4 regions of the Pseudomonas sp. VEM90 genome follow, and region 1 is predicted to be linked to each of the others. Evidence: riboswitches for the same ligand, from Rfam matches in the RefSeq annotation. Region 1 holds a riboswitch; each other region holds the start of a gene.
What was found. A riboswitch is a leader RNA that binds a small molecule or an ion and turns the genes downstream of it on or off. The one in region 1 is predicted to bind cobalamin.

Region 1 (4,177 bases):
CGGTTGGCCTGCGGCAGGCGCTCGAAGGCCAGCTGGTAATCGGCCAGGCTCAGGCTCTGGGCACAGGGGCGCTGGTCGAGGTGGTCGAGGTCGTTGGTCACGCCACCGAGCAACTGCTGGATCAGTTGCGTACCGCTGCCCGGCAGTTCGGCCAGCGGGTAGCCTTCGGCCTGCAGCGCCTTGAGGATGTTGAGTGCGGCGGCGGGCGTGTCCAGGCCGACGCCATTGCCAATGCGGCCATCGCGGGTCGGGTAGTTGGCCAGCACCAGGGCCACACGCTTCTGGGCATTGGGCAGACGGGCCAGCTCGACCCAGCGGCGGGCCAGCTCGGCGACAAAGTCCATGCGCTCGGGGTGGGCGCGGTAGCAGACAACGTCGGACTGGCTGCGCTCGCTGCGCCAGGCCATGTCCTTGAAACTGACCGGGCGCGTAATGATGCGCCCATCCAGCTCCGGCAACGCAATGTGCATGGCCAGGTCGCGTGCGCCCAGGCCCTGTTCGCTGGCCTCCCAGCCAGGCTGGTTGTCCTGCGCACAGATGGCCTGAAGCACCGGGATGTCGCGGCGGAACGGGCGCAGGTTGGGGCGCTCGGGGCTGGACAAGGCGAAACCGGTGGTATTGACCAGCACTTCGGCGCCGACCTCGTCCAGCCAGGCTTCGACCTGTTCCAGGCAGGCGCTTTCCTTGAGGCTGGCCACGGCGATCGGCAACGGGTTCAGGCCGGCAGCCTGCAGGCGCTGGCAGAATACGTCGATGAACGCGGTATTGGCCGCTTGCAGGTGCGAACGGTAGAACAGCAGCGGCGCCACTGGCTGCTCGGGGTGCCAGTGCGGGTACCAGTCTTCGAGTGTCGCGCTGCCCTTGGCGGGGTGATATACCGCGGTGCGCGGCAAAGGCTGCGGCTCGTCCCAGGCATAGTCGCGGCCCAGCCACTGGCTGGCCAGGCAGTTGAACAGGTTGATGGCATTGGCCTTGCCGCCCTGGCGCAGGTAATGCCAAAGCCGCTCGGCCTGTTCACCGCGGACGTTGCCCAGGCAGGTCAGCTCCGGGTCCGGGCGGTCATCGCCCGGCACCAGAATCAGCTGCACGCCACGGGCGGCCAGCTCGACCAGTTGTTCGACACCATAGCGCCAGTAACCAACGCCACCGTGCAGCGACACCAGGATGACCTTGGCGTGGCGCAGCACCTGGTCGACATACAGGTCGACCGAGGCATGGTTCTGCACCTGCATCGGGTTGGCCAGGCGCAGGCTGGGAAAGTCTTCGGGCAATTGCTCGGCGGTGTCGGCGAGCAATGCCAGGTGTGAATCGCCGCTGCAGAGAATCACCAGCTCGGCGGGTGTCTGGCCGAGGTCGGCAATGCTGTCATCCGGTACGAAACCACCGGGCTGGGTCCGCAGCAGGTGCATGGGTCAGGCGCCCAGCGCCTGGCGCAGGCGCGCCTCCAGCTGGGCAGCATCGAGGTCCTGGCCGATCAGCACCAGGCGGGTGATGCGCGGCTCGTCGGCGCGCCAGGCGCGGTCGAAGTGCTTGTCGAAACGGGTGCCCACGCCTTGTACCAGCAGGCGCATCGGCTTGCCCGGGATGGCGGCGAAGCCTTTGGCGCGCAGGATACCGAACTCCACCACCAACTGGGTCAATGCATCGAGCAGCAGGCTTTCGTCGGCTTCCGGCAGGTCGATGGAGATGGAATCGAAAGCGTCGTGGTCATGATCGTCATGATCGTCGCTATCGTGGTGCGAATCGTGGTGGGTTCGGCGGCCATCGATATGCGCCTCGGACTCGGCACCCACGCCCAGCAGCACCTCCAGTGGCAGCTTGCCGCTGCTGGCCTCGATCACTTTCACCGCCGGCGGCAGTTCTTCGGCCACCTCGGCACGCACCTTGGCCAGGCCTTCGGCGTCGATCAGGTCAGCCTTGTTCAACACCACCAGGTCGGCACTGGCCAACTGGTCAGCGAACAGCTCGTGCAAGGGCGATTCATGATCCAGGTTAGGGTCGAGCTTGCGCTGGGCATCGACCTGGTCCGGGTAGGCGGCAAAGGTGCCAGCGGCCACGGCCGGGCTGTCGACCACGGTGATGACCGCATCGACGGTGCAGGCGTTGCGGATTTCCGGCCACTGGAACGCTTGTACCAATGGCTTGGGCAGGGCCAGGCCGCTGGTTTCGATGAGGATGTGGTCGAGGTCGCCACGGCGGGCCACCAGCTCGCGCATCACCGGGAAGAATTCTTCCTGCACGGTGCAGCACAGGCAGCCGTTGGCCAGCTCGTAGACGCGGCCGCTGGCTTCTTCCTCGGTGCAACCGATGCTGCACTGTTTGAGGATTTCGCCATCGATGCCCAGTTCACCAAATTCGTTGACGATGACCGCAATGCGGCGGCCCTGGGCGTTGTCGAGCATGTGGCGCAGCAAGGTGGTCTTGCCCGAGCCGAGGAAGCCGGTGACGATGGTGACGGGTAGCTTGGCCAGTGTTTTCATGTCGCATTGCCCTTGGCAGTGTGGCGCGGGCATGCAGGACGACAGCCGCAGGCCAGGCCGGCCGGGCTTGTTCGCCACCGGATCACCCCGCCCGGTTGAAAGTCGAAAACGTGACGAGGCAGGTCTCCTGGCTTGCACCGTTCCATGCCCCGTTCAGTCGAACGGCGGGCTGGCGGGATGACGCCTTCCCGCGCGCTGGCGCAGTGGCTGTGTCGATCCGTTGTCGGTGCTTACAGTTGCGGGGGCAGCCGCGGCTTGTACCGCGTTCCCGTCTTAGCTTCGGCCAGGCCGAAGAACCTCGAAGTGGCAAGGCTACGCAGTGGCTGGCGGGTGGTCAACCATTGCTGCGGGGCCGGTCGACAACGCTGGGCGCAAGTGCGCTACAGTGGCGCCTTATCCACGGTCAAGGACGCACCATGCCCCTCGCCCCCGCCATACCTGTACTGCGCATATTCTCGATCGACAAGGCCAAGGAGTTCTACCTCGACTTCCTGGGTTTCAGCCTGGACTGGGAGCACCGCTTCAGCCCGGACTTGCCGTTGTACATGCAGATCCACCGTGATGGCCTGATCCTGCACCTTTCAGAGCACCATGGCGATGCCTGCCCTGGCTCGACCGTGTTCGCCCGCCTCGACGACCTGCGCGCGCTGGAGGGTGAATTGCAGGGTAAACAGTACGGTTTCGCCCGGCCCGAGGCCGAGCGCCTGGATTGGGGCCTGCAGATGCAGGTATGGGACCCGTTCGGCAACCGCCTGCGCTTTTGCCAGCAGATCGATGACGAGGCCAACCCATGAAGGCATTGGGCAAACGCGAGATAAGTCGCCTGGAGCGGGGGTTGGTTGCGTGCCTGACCGATGCCTGCGAAGCCGCCAAGGCAGAAATTGTCGGCTTCAGTTGGCTTACCCATCGCCTCGACCCCGAGGACTTTCCGAGCAGCCTGCGTATCACCTGGGTATTCGAGCAAGAGGCCGACAAGGCAGCGGCCGTGGTCGGTGATGCGAAGGCGCGCATGCTGGCGCTTACCGGCCTGGCGCTGGAGCAAGCCGGCATTGAGCTGGACCATCCGGCCTGGCATGTGCGATTCGACAGTGAAGAAGCCTGCGCGCACGGCCACGGCGGAGACTGGGCCAAGCGCTTGCAGACGCAGCGCTGAGCCCCAACCGGCAGCCGGTGCTTTACCCGGCCCCAGAGGGCCGTTAGGCTACGCAGTCTCTAAATTACGAGGTGTTCGTCCAATGCGCCATTGATGCCGCCGTCTGTTCGACGGCCAGTCTTCAGCCTCCGGTTCGTACCGGAGATGTCGCGGCATTTGTGGAGTTGTGCATGACGAACACGTCGATTCTGACGCTGGACAGCGTCTCCTTGGCCTTGCCTGATGGCAGGCCGCTGTTTAGCAACCTCAACGAAACCTTCGACCAACGCCGCACCGGCCTGGTCGGGCGCAATGGCGTGGGCAAAAGCCTGCTAGGGCAGATTCTTGCCGGCCAGCGTGAACCGAGCAGCGGCCATTGTCGGCGCCTCGGACCTGTCCATTTGCTGGACCAGCAAGTCATCGAGCGCAGCGCCACGCTGGCCGACCTGGCCCAAGTGGGACCGGTGATTGCGGCGCTGGAGCGCATCGAGCAAGGCAGCATCGAGCCCCAGGATTTCGACACCGTTGGCGAGCGCTGGGATATGCGCGAGCAATTGCAGCTACA
Region 2 (4,177 bases), on a different contig from region 1:
CAGGGTGCTGGCGAGCAGCAGGGCGACAGGGCGCAACAGCATGGGCAGGGCTACCTGGTTCAGGGGGCGCGAAAGCGCAGGATGCGCGCGCCGTCGAAAGGGTCGGTGAGGTAGTGGGCGTGGACGCCGAAGGTGCTCAGCAGGCGCTTGGCGGTAAGCACTTCGAAGGGTTTGCCAAGGGCGACCAGGCGGCCCTTGTCGATGACCGCGACACGGTCGCAGGTCAGTGCCTGGTTGAGGTCATGCAGCGCTACCAAGGTGGTAACCGGCAGCGCCTGCACTTGTTGCAGCAGGCTCAGCTGATGCTGGATGTCCAGGTGGTTGGTCGGCTCGTCCAGCAGCAGCACCTGCGGCCGTTGGGCCAGCGCGCGGGCGATGTGTACACGCTGGCGCTCGCCACCGGACAGCGACCCCCACAGGCGCGTGCGCAGGTGCAGGGCGTCGAGGTCGGCCAGGGCTTGCTCGACGATGGCGCAGTCTTGCCGGGAGAACGGTGCCAGGGCCGAGAGCCACGGCGTGCGGCCCAAGGCAACCGCGTCGAACACACTGATCGCATCGAGGGTGTCGGCCTGTTGCTCGACCAGCGCCAGCGCTTGGGCAACACGGCGGCGGGGCATCTGTGCCAGTGGCTCACCCATGAGCTGCACGCTGCCGCAGGCCGGTTTGCGCAGCCCTGCCAGCAACTTCAGTAGCGAGGATTTGCCCGAGCCGTTAGGGCCGACGATGCCCAGGGTTTCACCGGCGACAACGCTGAGGTCGATATCGCTGAGCACGGTATTGCCGGCCAGTTGCAGCCCCAGCCCATGGCAGGCCAGCGGGGGGATGCGAACAGTTGTCATGGCTGTCATGGTCGCCCCCGACGGCTGACCAGAATCAGCGCGAATACCGGGGCACCGATCAGCGCCGTAACCACGCCCACCGGGATCACCTGGCCGGTGATCAGTGTGCGCGAAAGAATATCTGCCGCAATCAGGAACAGTGCACCGCCCAGTGCGCTGGCGGGCAACAGACGGCTGTGCCCGGGGCCGAGCAGAAGGCGCAGGGCATGGGGTATAACCAGCCCGACAAAACCGATGGCGCCGACAATGGACACCATCACAGCCGTCACCAGCGCTGCACAACTGATCAGCAGCAACTGGGTGCGCCGCACCGGGATGCCCAGCGAGGCGGCCGAATCGGCGCCGAAGGTGAAGGCATCCAGCGCACGGCGATGCCACAGGCACACCAGCAAGCCGAAAATCGCCACCGGCACAGCCAGCCACACCGAAGGCCAGCGCACGCCGCTCAGGTTGCCCAGCAGCCAGAACAGGATACCGCGCGCCTGCTCGGCGGTGGCCGACTTGGTGATCAGGAAGGCGGTCAGTGCATTGAACAGTTGCGAGCCGGCGATACCGGCAAGGATCACTTGGGCATTGTTGCTGCTGGGGCCGGCCGCGCGGGCCAGCACCAGTACCAAGGCGAATGCGGCCACGGCACCGATGAAAGCCCCTGCGGACATGCTTAATGCCAGGCTACCCAGGCCCAGCAGGCCGACGAGTACCGCGCCGGTCGAGGCACCGGCAGACAGCCCCAGCAAGTAGGGCTCGGCCAGTGGGTTGCGCAACATCGCCTGCAGGATGACACCGCAGGTGGCCAGCCCGGCGCCACAAGCGGCTGCGACCAGGGTGCGGGTCAGGCGGTAGTTCCAGACGATGCCGGCGTCGATCGGGTCCACCGGGTAGGCAGCTTGCCACAGGTGGTTGGCCAGCACCTGGCCGACCACGCTGGGCGACAGGTTGGTTTCGCCGATGGCGGTGCCGGCCAGCAGGGCGGCCAACAGGGCGCCCAAGGCAACCGCGATGCAGGGTAACAGGCGGATCATCACGGGGCTGCTTTACCGCTGGCGAAGGCCGTGGAGAGCGTCTGCACGCCCCGGAACAGGCGGATGCCGGCCTGCATGGCGTCGGCGTCGAGGATAATGATGCGGTCGTGCTTTACCGCGTCCATGTTGCGGGTTACTGGATCACTGCGCAGGAATTCGAGCTTTTTCTGGTAGTCGTCGGCGGGGAAACGGCGGCGGTCCATGCGTGCGATGATCAGCCAGGTCGGATTGGCCTTGGCCAGGGTTTCCCAGCCAACGCTTGGCCATTCTTCGCTGGACTCGACCACGTTGCGCACACCGAGGGTGCGCAACATGAAGTCGGCGACACCCTGGCGGCCGGCCACATAGGGGTCGATGTCCAGGTCGGCGCTGGAGAACCAGAACAGCGCCGAAGTTGCCGACAGGTCCTTGCCGGCCAGTTGTGCCCTGGCGCTGTCGAGGCGCCCTTGCAACTCGGCGTTCAGTGCTGCGCCGCGGTCCTGAACGTCGAAGATCTCGGCCAGTTGGCTGACGCTCTTGTAGATGCTGTCTACCTGGAACGCTTGCAGGCGGGTGCCGTCTGCACCGACTAGGTTGTCCTTGCCCTCGCAGTCCGATGGCAGCACGTAGGTGGGGATCTTCAGTTCATCGAACTGCTCGCGGGTGGCGACCACGCCCTGGGCACCGACCATCCATTCGAACTGCACCGCGACCAGCTGCGGGCGCTTGCCGACCACCGCCTCGAAGCTGGGGTCGTTGTCGGCCAGGCGCGGCACCTTGGCGTTCACCGCCTGGTATTCCGGCAATACGTTGTTGAACCACAGCGACGTGCCCGCCAGCTTGTCACCCAGCCCCAAGGCATAGAGCAGCTCGGTTCCGGCCTGGCCGATGGTGACGGCGCGCTGCGGTGCCTGGGCAAAAGTCTGCGGCTTGCCGCAGTTGTCGACCGTCAGCGGGTAGTGGGTGGCAGCGGCCTGGGCCAGGCCGGTGAGGCCTAGGCCCGCGAGCAGGGTGGCGAAACGGGGCAGCATGCTGGGCGATCTCCTATCGGACAGTTCTGGTGAGGAACGCACGGACAGGCATCGCCAAGCCCCAGCGGGTGGCTGGGGCAACACGGATGGCCAATCCCGGACACCCCGCCGGTTGGTGAATGAAGGCCGGCAGGTCTCCTGACTGGTGCGTCACGGCCCGGCTCCCGCCTTCCCGGGCGGTAGGCCCAGTGGCATCGATGGAGCAGGCTCGGCACCTACAGTTGCGGGGGCAGTTCCGATTGGCCTGTATTGGCAGGCCTGGGATTCCCTGTTAGTTCCATGGTGGAAACCGGCGGCCCGCATGGTAGACCATCGCGTCGCCAGGTGAAAACGCTTTTCAGAAGTACTTCAGCCAACGGATGTCGCGGCGACGCTGCTTCAGACGGGCGAACCCGCGCACTGGCAGGTACAGCGAAACCGCCAGCAGCACCGCGCCCAGCCACACCGCTGCAATACCGTCGAAACCGAAGTAGTCGCCATGGTTGAGCCCGAACAGCGCCACACAGGCCAGGTACAGCAGCTTCAGCACATACAGGTGCAGCAGATAGAAGAACATCGGTGCCGCACCGAACACTGCCAGTGCAGTGATCCAGCGCGCCTGGCCGGCCCGTTCGAACGTGCGCAACAACAACAGGCCGCAGCCCAGGGTCAGGGTCAGGAACAGAAGCGACGGTGGGTATTTGGTGATGTTGAAGAAGCTCATCAGGGTTTGCGTGAAGGTTGGGTAACCGCTCCACGGTGCCTCACCGTAACCGTTGAACATGCGCAGCAGGATAAAGCCAAGCAGCGCGAGCAAACCGGCCACCAGCAGGTGTTGCTGGCGTTGTCCGGCATCGCTGCCGCGACCGAACCAGGGCCCCAGGCCGTAGCCCAGGGCGATGACGCCGATCCACGGCAGCACCGGGTACGACGTGCGCAGGTGCAGGTTCTCGGAAAACGCCAGCCAGCCACGATCATGCAGGATTGCCCACGGCACATGCAGGGCTGACTCTACGCCGAAGTGCACGCCGTCGAGCAGGTTGTGGCCGGCGACGATGATGGCGCCCAGGGCGAGCAGGGCGGCGCGTGGCAGCCACACCAGCAGCGACAGGGCGATCATGCTGACGCCGATGGCCCAGATCACTTGCAGGTAGATCACGCTGGGGGGCAACTGGAAGGTCCAGGCGAAGTTGACCAGGGTGAACTCCAGCAACACCAGGAACAGCCCGCGTTTGAACAGGAAAGCCGAGACGTCGCCACGGCCCTGATGCTTCTCGCCATACAGCCAGGCCGATAGGCCGGTCAGCAGGACGAACACAGGCGCACA
Region 3 (4,177 bases), on a different contig from region 1:
TTTCACCGAGGTGATATAGTCCGGCACCAGGTCGCTGCCGAGTTCGTCACGCTCGTTGACCGCTGTCCACAACACTTCGCTGTGCGGCTCCCAGGCCAGTCCGTTGGGGTTGCGCAAGCCGGTGGCGAACAGCCGGTGCTTGCCGCTGGCGGGGTCTATCTCCCAGATCGCGGCACGCCCTTGCTCCTTGTCCATGCCGTTTTCCCCCACGTTGCTATTCGAGCCAACCGTCACGTAGAGCTTCCTGCCATCAGGGCTTGCGATCACATTCTTGGTCCAGTGGTGGTTCAGAGGGCCGCCGGGTAGCTCGGTCACCGGGTGGCCTTCATCGTCAATCTGTAGGGCGCCAGATTCATAGTGAAAGCGCAGCAGCCTGTCTGTTTCCGCCACGTACAAGTTCTTGCCCACCAGTGTCATGCCGAAGGGGGAGTTGAGGCCTTTGATGAAAACGCTGCGGACTTCTGCCACGCCATCCTGATCGGCATCGCGCAGCAGGGTGATACGGTTGGCACTGGGTACGGTAGCGCCGGCACGTTTCATCGCCTTGCCCATGACCCAGCCGCGAATGCCCTTGCCATCTTCGGGTTTGGCCGGCGCGTTGGTCTCGGCCACCAGCACATCGCCGTTGGGTAGCAAATAGAGCCAGCGTGGGTGATCGAGGCTTTTGGCGAACGCTGCGACTTGGGTGCCAGATGCTGCGGTCGGCTTCATACCCTTGGGCCAGCCGACTGCGGGGGCGATATTTACGGTGGGGATCAAGGTCGTGACAGGGGCAGGCAGCTTGGGCGTTGGTCCGCTGCCCTCGCGCACGTCCAGCAGCGCCGTCTCGCCGCAGCCTGCCAGGCTGGCTGCGATTAACCAAGGCATGAGGCTTTTCATAGGCGGCGTCCTCCAAAGAAGGCCTGTTGAACTGAGAGGGGGCTGGGGTCGTCGGGTTCCCCTCGGCGCCCCCGTCGATCCAGCAGTCTCTGAGAGGCTTGTTCTTGCTCTTGCCTCGACTTTTGCATCTAAGTGCACGGTAGTTCAGGCAACGCAGATTGCTACTTCGGAAGGCCAGGCGCAGCGCAGGGGCCGGACGTTCAGAGCGGGTCAGGCATACTTTGGCGGCGTCACCCGCTTCGATTGACGCTCCCGGTACAACCCTCTAACCTTCGCGGCGTGTTTCAGGTGCCCTGCCAGCCCCGACTGGGCAGGGTGAAACTGGGAAGCCGGTGGGTGCCAGCATGGCGCGATTCCGGCGCTGCCCCCGCAACGGTGGATGAGTAAAAGGCCGCGCAGGGCCACTGGATGCCAGCATCCGGGAAGGCGCGCAGGCCAGGGCCGAGGCCCACTCACAAGCCCGGAGACCGGCCTGATACTGCCAACGGCATCACGGAGGGTGATGCGCGGTGCACCGTGGCATCCTGCCATGGCCTCTGCGCGCTCTCCGTTTGCCTGCCTATTACCTGTCGCCGCGCATTGCCGTGGTGCCAGCCAGCGGAGAACCCTGATGAGCGAATCCACCGAACGCGACGAACGCCACCTGGCGCGCATGCAGCGCAAGAAGGCGGTCATCGACGAACGCATCGCCAATTCCCCTAACGAATGTGGCCTGCTGCTGGTGCTGACCGGCAACGGCAAGGGCAAGAGCAGTTCGGCCTTCGGCATGCTCGCGCGCGCCTTGGGCCACGGCATGCAATGCGGTGTGGTGCAGTTCATCAAAGGGCGCAACAGCACCGGCGAGGAGCTGTTCTTCCGTCGCTTCCCCGAACAGGTGCGCTACCACGTGATGGGCGAGGGCTTTACCTGGGAAACCCAGGACCGCCAGCGTGACATCGCTGCCGCGCAAGCCGCCTGGGCGGTGTCGCGCCAGTTGCTGCAGGACCCAGGTGTGCAATTCGTGGTGCTGGACGAGCTCAACATCGCGCTCAAGCATGGTTACCTCGACCTGGACCAGGTACTGTCCGACATTCAGGCCCGCCCGCCCATGCAGCATGTGATTGTCACTGGCCGCGCTGCGAAACCCGAGATGATCGAACTGGCTGATACCGTGACCGAAATGGGTATGCTCAAGCATGCCTTCCAGGCTGGTATCCGCGCGCAGAAAGGCGTCGAACTGTGAGTCGATCGCGCCACTGCCCCGCCGTGTTGATCGCGGCACCGGCCTCTGGCCAGGGCAAGACAACCGTCACTGCTGCCCTGGCCCGCCTGCACCGCAACCTCGGGCGCAAGGTGCGGGTGTTCAAGTGCGGGCCCGACTTTCTTGACCCGATGATTCTCGAACGGGCCAGTGGCGCGCCGGTGTATCAGCTGGATCTGTGGATGATCGGTGCGGAGGAAAGCCGTCGTCTGCTGTGGGAAGCAGCCGGCGAAGCTGACCTGATCCTCATCGAAGGGGTGATGGGGCTGTTCGACGGCACCCCTTCGAGCGCCGACCTGGCGCGCCACTTTGGCGTGCCGGTGCTGGCGGTGATCGACGGCACAGCCATGGCCCAGACCTTCGGCGCCCTGGCTCTGGGCTTGGCGCGGTACCAGGCCGACCTGCCGTTCGCCGGCGTGCTGGCCAATCGGGTCGGTAGCCTGCGCCATGCGCAACTGCTGGAAGGCAGCCTGACCGAAGGCTTGCGCTGGTATGGCGGCTTGTCCCGCGAGCGCGGCATCGAGCTGCCTAGCCGCCACCTGGGCCTGGTGCAGGCCAGCGAGCTGAATGACCTGGACACCCGGCTGGACGCTGCTGCCGAAGCGCTGGGCGCCAGTTGCGATGCGGCGTTGCCGCCGCCAGTAAGCTTTGCCGAACCCGAACCGCAAGCCTGCGTTGCCTCACTGGCCGATGTGCGCATTGGCGTGGCGCGGGACGAAGCGTTCGCCTTCACGTATGGCGCTAACCTCGACCTGCTGCGCAACCTTGGTGCCAGGCTGGTGTTCTTCTCGCCGCTGCACGACCGCGAACTGCCGGCAGTAGACAGCCTGTATCTGCCGGGTGGTTATCCAGAGCTGCATCACCATGCGCTGGCCGCCAACGCACCGATGTGCGAAGCGATCCGCGCCCACCACGCGCAGGGCAAGCCATTGCTGGCCGAGTGCGGCGGCATGCTGTACCTGCTCGATGCCTTGACTGACGTGGCCGGTGAACGTGCCGAACTGCTCGGCCTGCTGCCGGGCGAGGCGACCATGCAGAAGCGCCTGGCCGCCCTGGCGCTGCAGGCGGTGGAGCTGCCGGAAGGGACCTTGCGCGGTCACACCTATCACCATTCGCTGACCAGTACTGCGCTGGAGCCGATTGCCCGCGGTCTGAGCCCCAACGGCGGGCGTGGCAACGAGGCGGTTTATCGTCTGGGCCGGCTGACGGCCTCCTACGTGCACTTCTATTTCCCTTCCTGCCCGGATGCGGCGGCGGCGCTGTTGCGACCATGAATGATCACGCCTATAGCGACGCCGAGCGCGCCGCAATCTACCGGGCCATCGGCGAGCGCCGCGACATGCGCCATTTCGCTGGTGGCCAGGTAGCGCCCGAGCTGCTTGGTCGCTTGCTGGCCGCCGCGCATCAGGCGCCCAGTGTCGGGCTTATGCAACCGTGGCGATTTATCCGTATCACCCGGCGTGACCTGCGCGGGCGCATCCAGGCCTTGGTGGAGGCGGAGCGGATACGCACGGCCGAGGCATTGGGCGAGCGATCCGATGCCTTCATGAAGCTGAAGGTGGAGGGCATAAACGATTGTGCCGAGCTGCTGGTGGCGGCCTTGATGGACAACCGCGAACCACACATCTTCGGCCGCCGCACCCTGCCGGAGATGGACCTGGCCTCGCTGGCCTGTGCCATCCAGAACCTGTGGCTGGCCGCGCGTGGCGAAGGGCTGGGTATGGGCTGGGTGTCGCTGTTCGACCCGCAGGCGCTGGCCACGTTGCTGGGCATGCCCGGCGGTGCCAAGCCGGTGGCGGTTCTGTGCCTTGGGCCGGTCGCCGAGTTCTATCCGGTGCCGATGTTGGTGCAGGAAAGCTGGGCCGAAGAGCGGCCCCTGAGTGAAATGCTTTACGAAAACCAATGGGGAGAGCGTCAATGAGCGTGGCCTTGCTGACCGTGGCCGGGGTGGCCCTGGACGCCTTGCTGGGCGAACCACAGCGCCGCCACCCCTTGGTGGCCTTCGGCAACATGGCCGGCAACCTTGAGCGCCGTCTGAATGCAGGCGGGCGTGGCTGG
Region 4 (4,177 bases), on a different contig from region 1:
CGGCAACACCTGCCAGGCGATGTTGGCATCGACCACGGTGTAGCCGGGGGCGCTTTGGGTATTGGCGGTATCGGCATAACGCTCATCCACATAACGCGCCCCCAAGCCGGCCTCTACCTGCTGGCCGAAGCCTTTGCTCAACCAAAGGTTGGCGGTACGGCGTGGCACGTTGGCTGGCCGGTTGCCTGCGCGGTCCTGTGGCAGGCCGCCGACCATTTCGTCGAAGTCGTCGTACTTGGCGCGTACCAGCGATGCATTGGCCGACACCTGCCACTGATGGGCCAGGGCCAGCTCCAGCGTCGCTTCCAGGCCATCGGAGGTCTGCTGCCCGGCTTGTTGCTTCTCGTGCGTGATCGGGTCGTCGACCAGCAGTTTTTTCTTGACGATGTGGTAGGCGGCAAGCGTCCATTCGCCACGCCCCTCCCAAAAGCGCTGCTTGATGCCGGCCTCGGTCTGCTTCGCCTCGGTCAGGTCATAGTGCATCTGTGCGGGGCTGAGGCTGATGAGGTTGTTGACCCCGTCCTCGCTGGTTGAGTACTGGCCGTACAACGACAGGTCGTCGTTGAGTGCAAACACCAGCCCGACACGCCAGTTGCCACCTTGCAGGCTACGATCGCTGCGGCTGTCGTTGGTCAAGTTATTGCGGTCGATGTGGTTCTGGTCGCGACGCACGCCGGTAACCAACGACAGGCGATCGCTCAATTGCAGGCGGTTTTCGGCAAACAGGGCAAAGGTATGGGTGGTCGAGAGCGTTTGCGGCCGCAACGGCGAGGCGCTATGGAACCCGCCGGGCTGTGGCTGCCACGGGTCGACGTAGTCGCCGCCGACATCGTTGTAGGGTGAATTGCTGTCGACGTTGAAGCGCACCTTGTTGTACTCGGCACCGAGCACGGTCTTGCTGGCCAGGCCGAACAGGGTGTGGTCGAAGGTGAAGGTCTGGCGGTCACCGAACTGTTCCTGGTTGTGCTTGATCTCCAGGTAGCTGCCGCGCAGCAGCTGCTGACGCCCGCTGTCCCAGCTGTAGTCCTCGGCGTTGCGCCAGTGACGGCGGCTTTTGATGTAGTACAGCTGGTTGCTGGCGCTGATCTGGTCGTTCAGCGCCCAGTCGGTTGTCAGCCGGGTCCATTCATCAACGTACTGCTGCACGTCGTTCTGTACGTTGTAGTTCTTTTTGCGCAGGCTGCTGCGGTAGTGGCCGTCGATCAGCGGGGTGCCGTAGTAGTTGGCAGGTTGTGCATCGCCGCGATCATGGGCCAGCGTGAAGCTGAGGTCGTCACTGGCATCGAAACGCAGTGCGGCACTCAGGGCCAGGCTACGTGAAGCGGTGCGGTCGACCCAGCCATTGCCGGCCTGCTGGTTCAGCGTCAGGCGGTAGCTCAGGCGCTCGCTGAGGCTACCGCCGCTGTCCAGGCCGAGCTGCTGGCGGTCCCACGAGCCGTAACCCAGGCGCAGGTGGTTGCGCACTTCGCCGGCAAAAGGTTTTTTCGGGATCACGTTGATCACCGCGCCGGTGGCGCCTTCGCCATGCAGTACCGAGGCGGGACCGCGAATCACCTCGATGCGTTCGACCATCCACGGGTCGACCGGGAAGGTCTGGGTGCCGGCACCGGTGTACAGGCGCGCGCCGTCGAACAGGGTCATCACCGAGCTGTGGCCGGCAAAGCCGCGGGCAGACAGGCCTGTACCGCCGTCCCCCGGTGAGCCGACGAAGGTAATGCCCGGCGAGCGGGTCACTGCATCCTGCACCGTGAGGTTGTTGCGCTGCTGAATCTGCCGTTCGCTGATACTGCTGGTGCTGGCCGGTGTTTCCAGGGCGCTGAGGCCAAGGCGCGAGCCGGCCTGGGTCGGCGTGGCCAGGTCGATGGCGCGGCTGTCGAGGGTGTCGGTGATGGCCGTGGAAGGCAGGGCCAGAGGCTGCGGCTCGCGCTCATCAGCCAACGCCGGCAGGGCGACGGCCAGGCAGGCCGCCAAGGGGTGAAGCTTGAACATACGGGACATGTCGTTCCACTGCTGCAGGAATGAATGGATCCCGGTGGAAAACACGCAAAGGCGAACCATGCAGGCAGGCGCGCGCACGGATTCCGGCCTGCGCCCGCCCACCGCGGGTTGCCAAATGAAGCTCCAGGCCGGTCTCCGGGCTTGCGAGGGGCATGAAACCTTCACCTTCCCATGCTTGAGCACAGTGGTATCTCGAAGGATTCGCTCGCTTACCGTTGCGGGGGCAGCACCGGACTTGTCGTGGGCAACACGACGCACCGGTTTCCCGTTTCACCCTGCGCGCGGCGGCGCAGGGCACCTGAAACTGGCGCGCATCTGACCACTGAAATGCTGGGGCGTCAAATGTTGGTGTGCTGTGAATGCTGAGAAAAAACAACAAGTTGTGCGTTTTTGCGGCGCCGAGACCAAATGTGGCTTGAACACCAGGCCCCAGCTTGACGAGCTTGGTGTGAAGGCAGGCTTGCCTGAAATCGCTAGCGTCCGCGGCGGCGCGATACCCGTGCCTCGATGTTCTTGCGCCCGATCAGCAGGGGGGGCTTTTCCACCACCGGCTCATCCGCCAGCCACTTGTACATCACCAGGCAGTCCACCAACCCCAGGCGGGCATGACGATAGGCCTTGGGCAAACGGCCGACTGTTTCAAAGCCCAGTTTGTGCCATAGCGCCACGGCCACTGCGTTGCTGGCTACCACCGAGTTGAACTGCAAAGCCAGAAAGCCTTCCTGGCGCGCCAGCTTTTGCGAGTGCTCGCACATCAAGCGCGCCACGCCCCGGCCGCGCGCCTGTTCGCAGACCATGTAGCCGCAATTGCCCACATGCGCACCAGGCCCGGCAGCATTGGGCTTGAGGTAATACGAACCCAGTAGCTCGCCATCTTCTTCAGCCAGCAGCGTGTGCAAGGGCAGCTCCAGCCACAGCTGGCGGGCCTGTTCGAAGCTCAGGGCCGGGTCGAAAGCGTAGGTTTCACGGGCTTGGACAATGGCCTGGAAGGTGGGCCAGAAACGATCGAAATCGTCCGGCGTCATGGGGCGAATGTGGATCATGCGGGTTCCTGCGCGGGGTGAGCCGCTCAGTCTGGGTGGCGCGGCGTCGTCGCGCAAGGGCGACGACGCCGTTTGTGCTCAACCGTTGGCCTTGCCCACCGCATCCATTGCACGGGCCGAGTACACCAGCGCGGCACCGGCGTTCATGGCCACGGCCACGCCGAGGGCCTCGGCAATTTCCTCGCGGCTGGCACCCGCTTTGACGGCCTGCTGCGAATGCACGGCGATACAGCCGTCGCAGCGGGTGGTCACAGCCACAGCCAAGGAGATCAGCTCGCGGGTCTTGGCATCCAGGTGGTTGGTCTTGGCGCCTGCACCGCTGGCGGTCATGTAGCCGGCTACGGTGTCGGGTGAGAGTTGCTTGAGATCGCCGATGCCGGCCATCAACTGCTTACGGTAGGCGTCCCAGTCCATCATGCTCATCGTCTTCACCTTGGGGTGGTTGCGAGTGGAGCTTTCAGGCTAGTCGAAGCGTGGCACGTGCGAGGCGGTACTTTGGTGGGTAAACGCAGGCCAGTCGTACAGTGGCCTGCGTTGAGCCTTCAGATGTAGATGAACACCAGCACCAACGCCGCGACCACTGCCCATTTTTCCAGGTAGTAGCGCATGCGGTTGCGCTTTTTCAGCGCCTTGCCACGCTCGCGGATCTTGTAGATGCGGGTGAACAGGCGGTTGATACCGCCGGTTTTGTCGCTGGCATCGTTGGGCGCAGCGGCAGCGGCCATCACGTTGCGGCTGAACCAGCGGTTGAACGCGGTTGCCCAGCGGTATTTGAGCGGGCGTTCGACGTCGCAGAACAGGATGATGCGGTTGTGCTCGGTGGTGTTGGCCGCATAGTGGATGTAGGTTTCGTCGAAGATCACCGCCTCACCATCGCGCCACGCGTACTTCTCGCCGTCCACATCGATGTAGCAGCCATCGTCATTCGGGGTGTCCAGGCCCAGGTGGTAGCGGTACGAGCCGGCATACGGGTCACGGTGGCGCACCAGCTTGGCACCCGGTGGCAGGGTGGCGAACATGGCGGCCTTGACCGTGCCGATGCCTTGCAGCAGCTCGGTCGTGCGTGGGCAAAGGGCCATCGCGGACGGGTGGCTTTCGCCATACCACTTCAGGTAAAAGCGCTTCCAGCCAGTCTT

Region 2: another riboswitch for cobalamin. It lies ahead of ACYCCG_RS23805 (ABC transporter substrate-binding protein); the one in region 1 lies ahead of cobW (cobalamin biosynthesis protein CobW).
Region 3: another riboswitch for cobalamin. It lies ahead of cobO (cob(I)yrinic acid a,c-diamide adenosyltransferase); the one in region 1 lies ahead of cobW (cobalamin biosynthesis protein CobW).
Region 4: another riboswitch for cobalamin. It lies ahead of ACYCCG_RS23815 (TonB-dependent receptor); the one in region 1 lies ahead of cobW (cobalamin biosynthesis protein CobW).

Annotation. Positions count from the first base shown of each region.
Region 1 is NZ_JBTRAR010000025.1:35,113-39,289, reverse strand. Features, by position in the region: gene cobN (cobaltochelatase subunit CobN) at 1-1,409, opposite strand, end outside; gene cobW (cobalamin biosynthesis protein CobW) at 1,413-2,480, opposite strand; cobalamin riboswitch at 2,581-2,796, opposite strand; gene ACYCCG_RS21345 (glyoxalase superfamily protein) at 2,897-3,274, shown strand; gene ACYCCG_RS21340 (hypothetical protein) at 3,271-3,633, shown strand; gene ACYCCG_RS21335 (ATP-binding cassette domain-containing protein) at 3,804-4,177, shown strand, end outside.
Region 2 is NZ_JBTRAR010000031.1:51,651-55,827, forward strand. Features, by position in the region: gene ACYCCG_RS23790 (pseudoazurin) at 1-42, opposite strand, end outside; gene ACYCCG_RS23795 (ABC transporter ATP-binding protein) at 60-848, opposite strand; gene ACYCCG_RS23800 (FecCD family ABC transporter permease) at 845-1,861, opposite strand; gene ACYCCG_RS23805 (ABC transporter substrate-binding protein) at 1,861-2,871, opposite strand; cobalamin riboswitch at 2,983-3,180, opposite strand; gene ACYCCG_RS23810 (DUF1624 domain-containing protein) at 3,209-4,177, opposite strand, start outside.
Region 3 is NZ_JBTRAR010000003.1:41,261-45,437, reverse strand. Features, by position in the region: gene ACYCCG_RS04330 (PQQ-dependent sugar dehydrogenase) at 1-879, opposite strand, end outside; cobalamin riboswitch at 1,149-1,369, shown strand; gene cobO (cob(I)yrinic acid a,c-diamide adenosyltransferase) at 1,490-2,101, shown strand; gene ACYCCG_RS04320 (cobyrinate a,c-diamide synthase) at 2,098-3,393, shown strand; gene bluB (5,6-dimethylbenzimidazole synthase) at 3,390-4,040, shown strand; gene cbiB (adenosylcobinamide-phosphate synthase CbiB) at 4,037-4,177, shown strand, end outside.
Region 4 is NZ_JBTRAR010000031.1:56,264-60,440, forward strand. Features, by position in the region: gene ACYCCG_RS23815 (TonB-dependent receptor) at 1-1,998, opposite strand, end outside; cobalamin riboswitch at 2,108-2,315, opposite strand; gene ACYCCG_RS23820 (GNAT family N-acetyltransferase) at 2,472-3,041, opposite strand; gene ACYCCG_RS23825 (carboxymuconolactone decarboxylase family protein) at 3,120-3,464, opposite strand; gene lpxO (lipid A hydroxylase LpxO) at 3,584-4,177, opposite strand, start outside.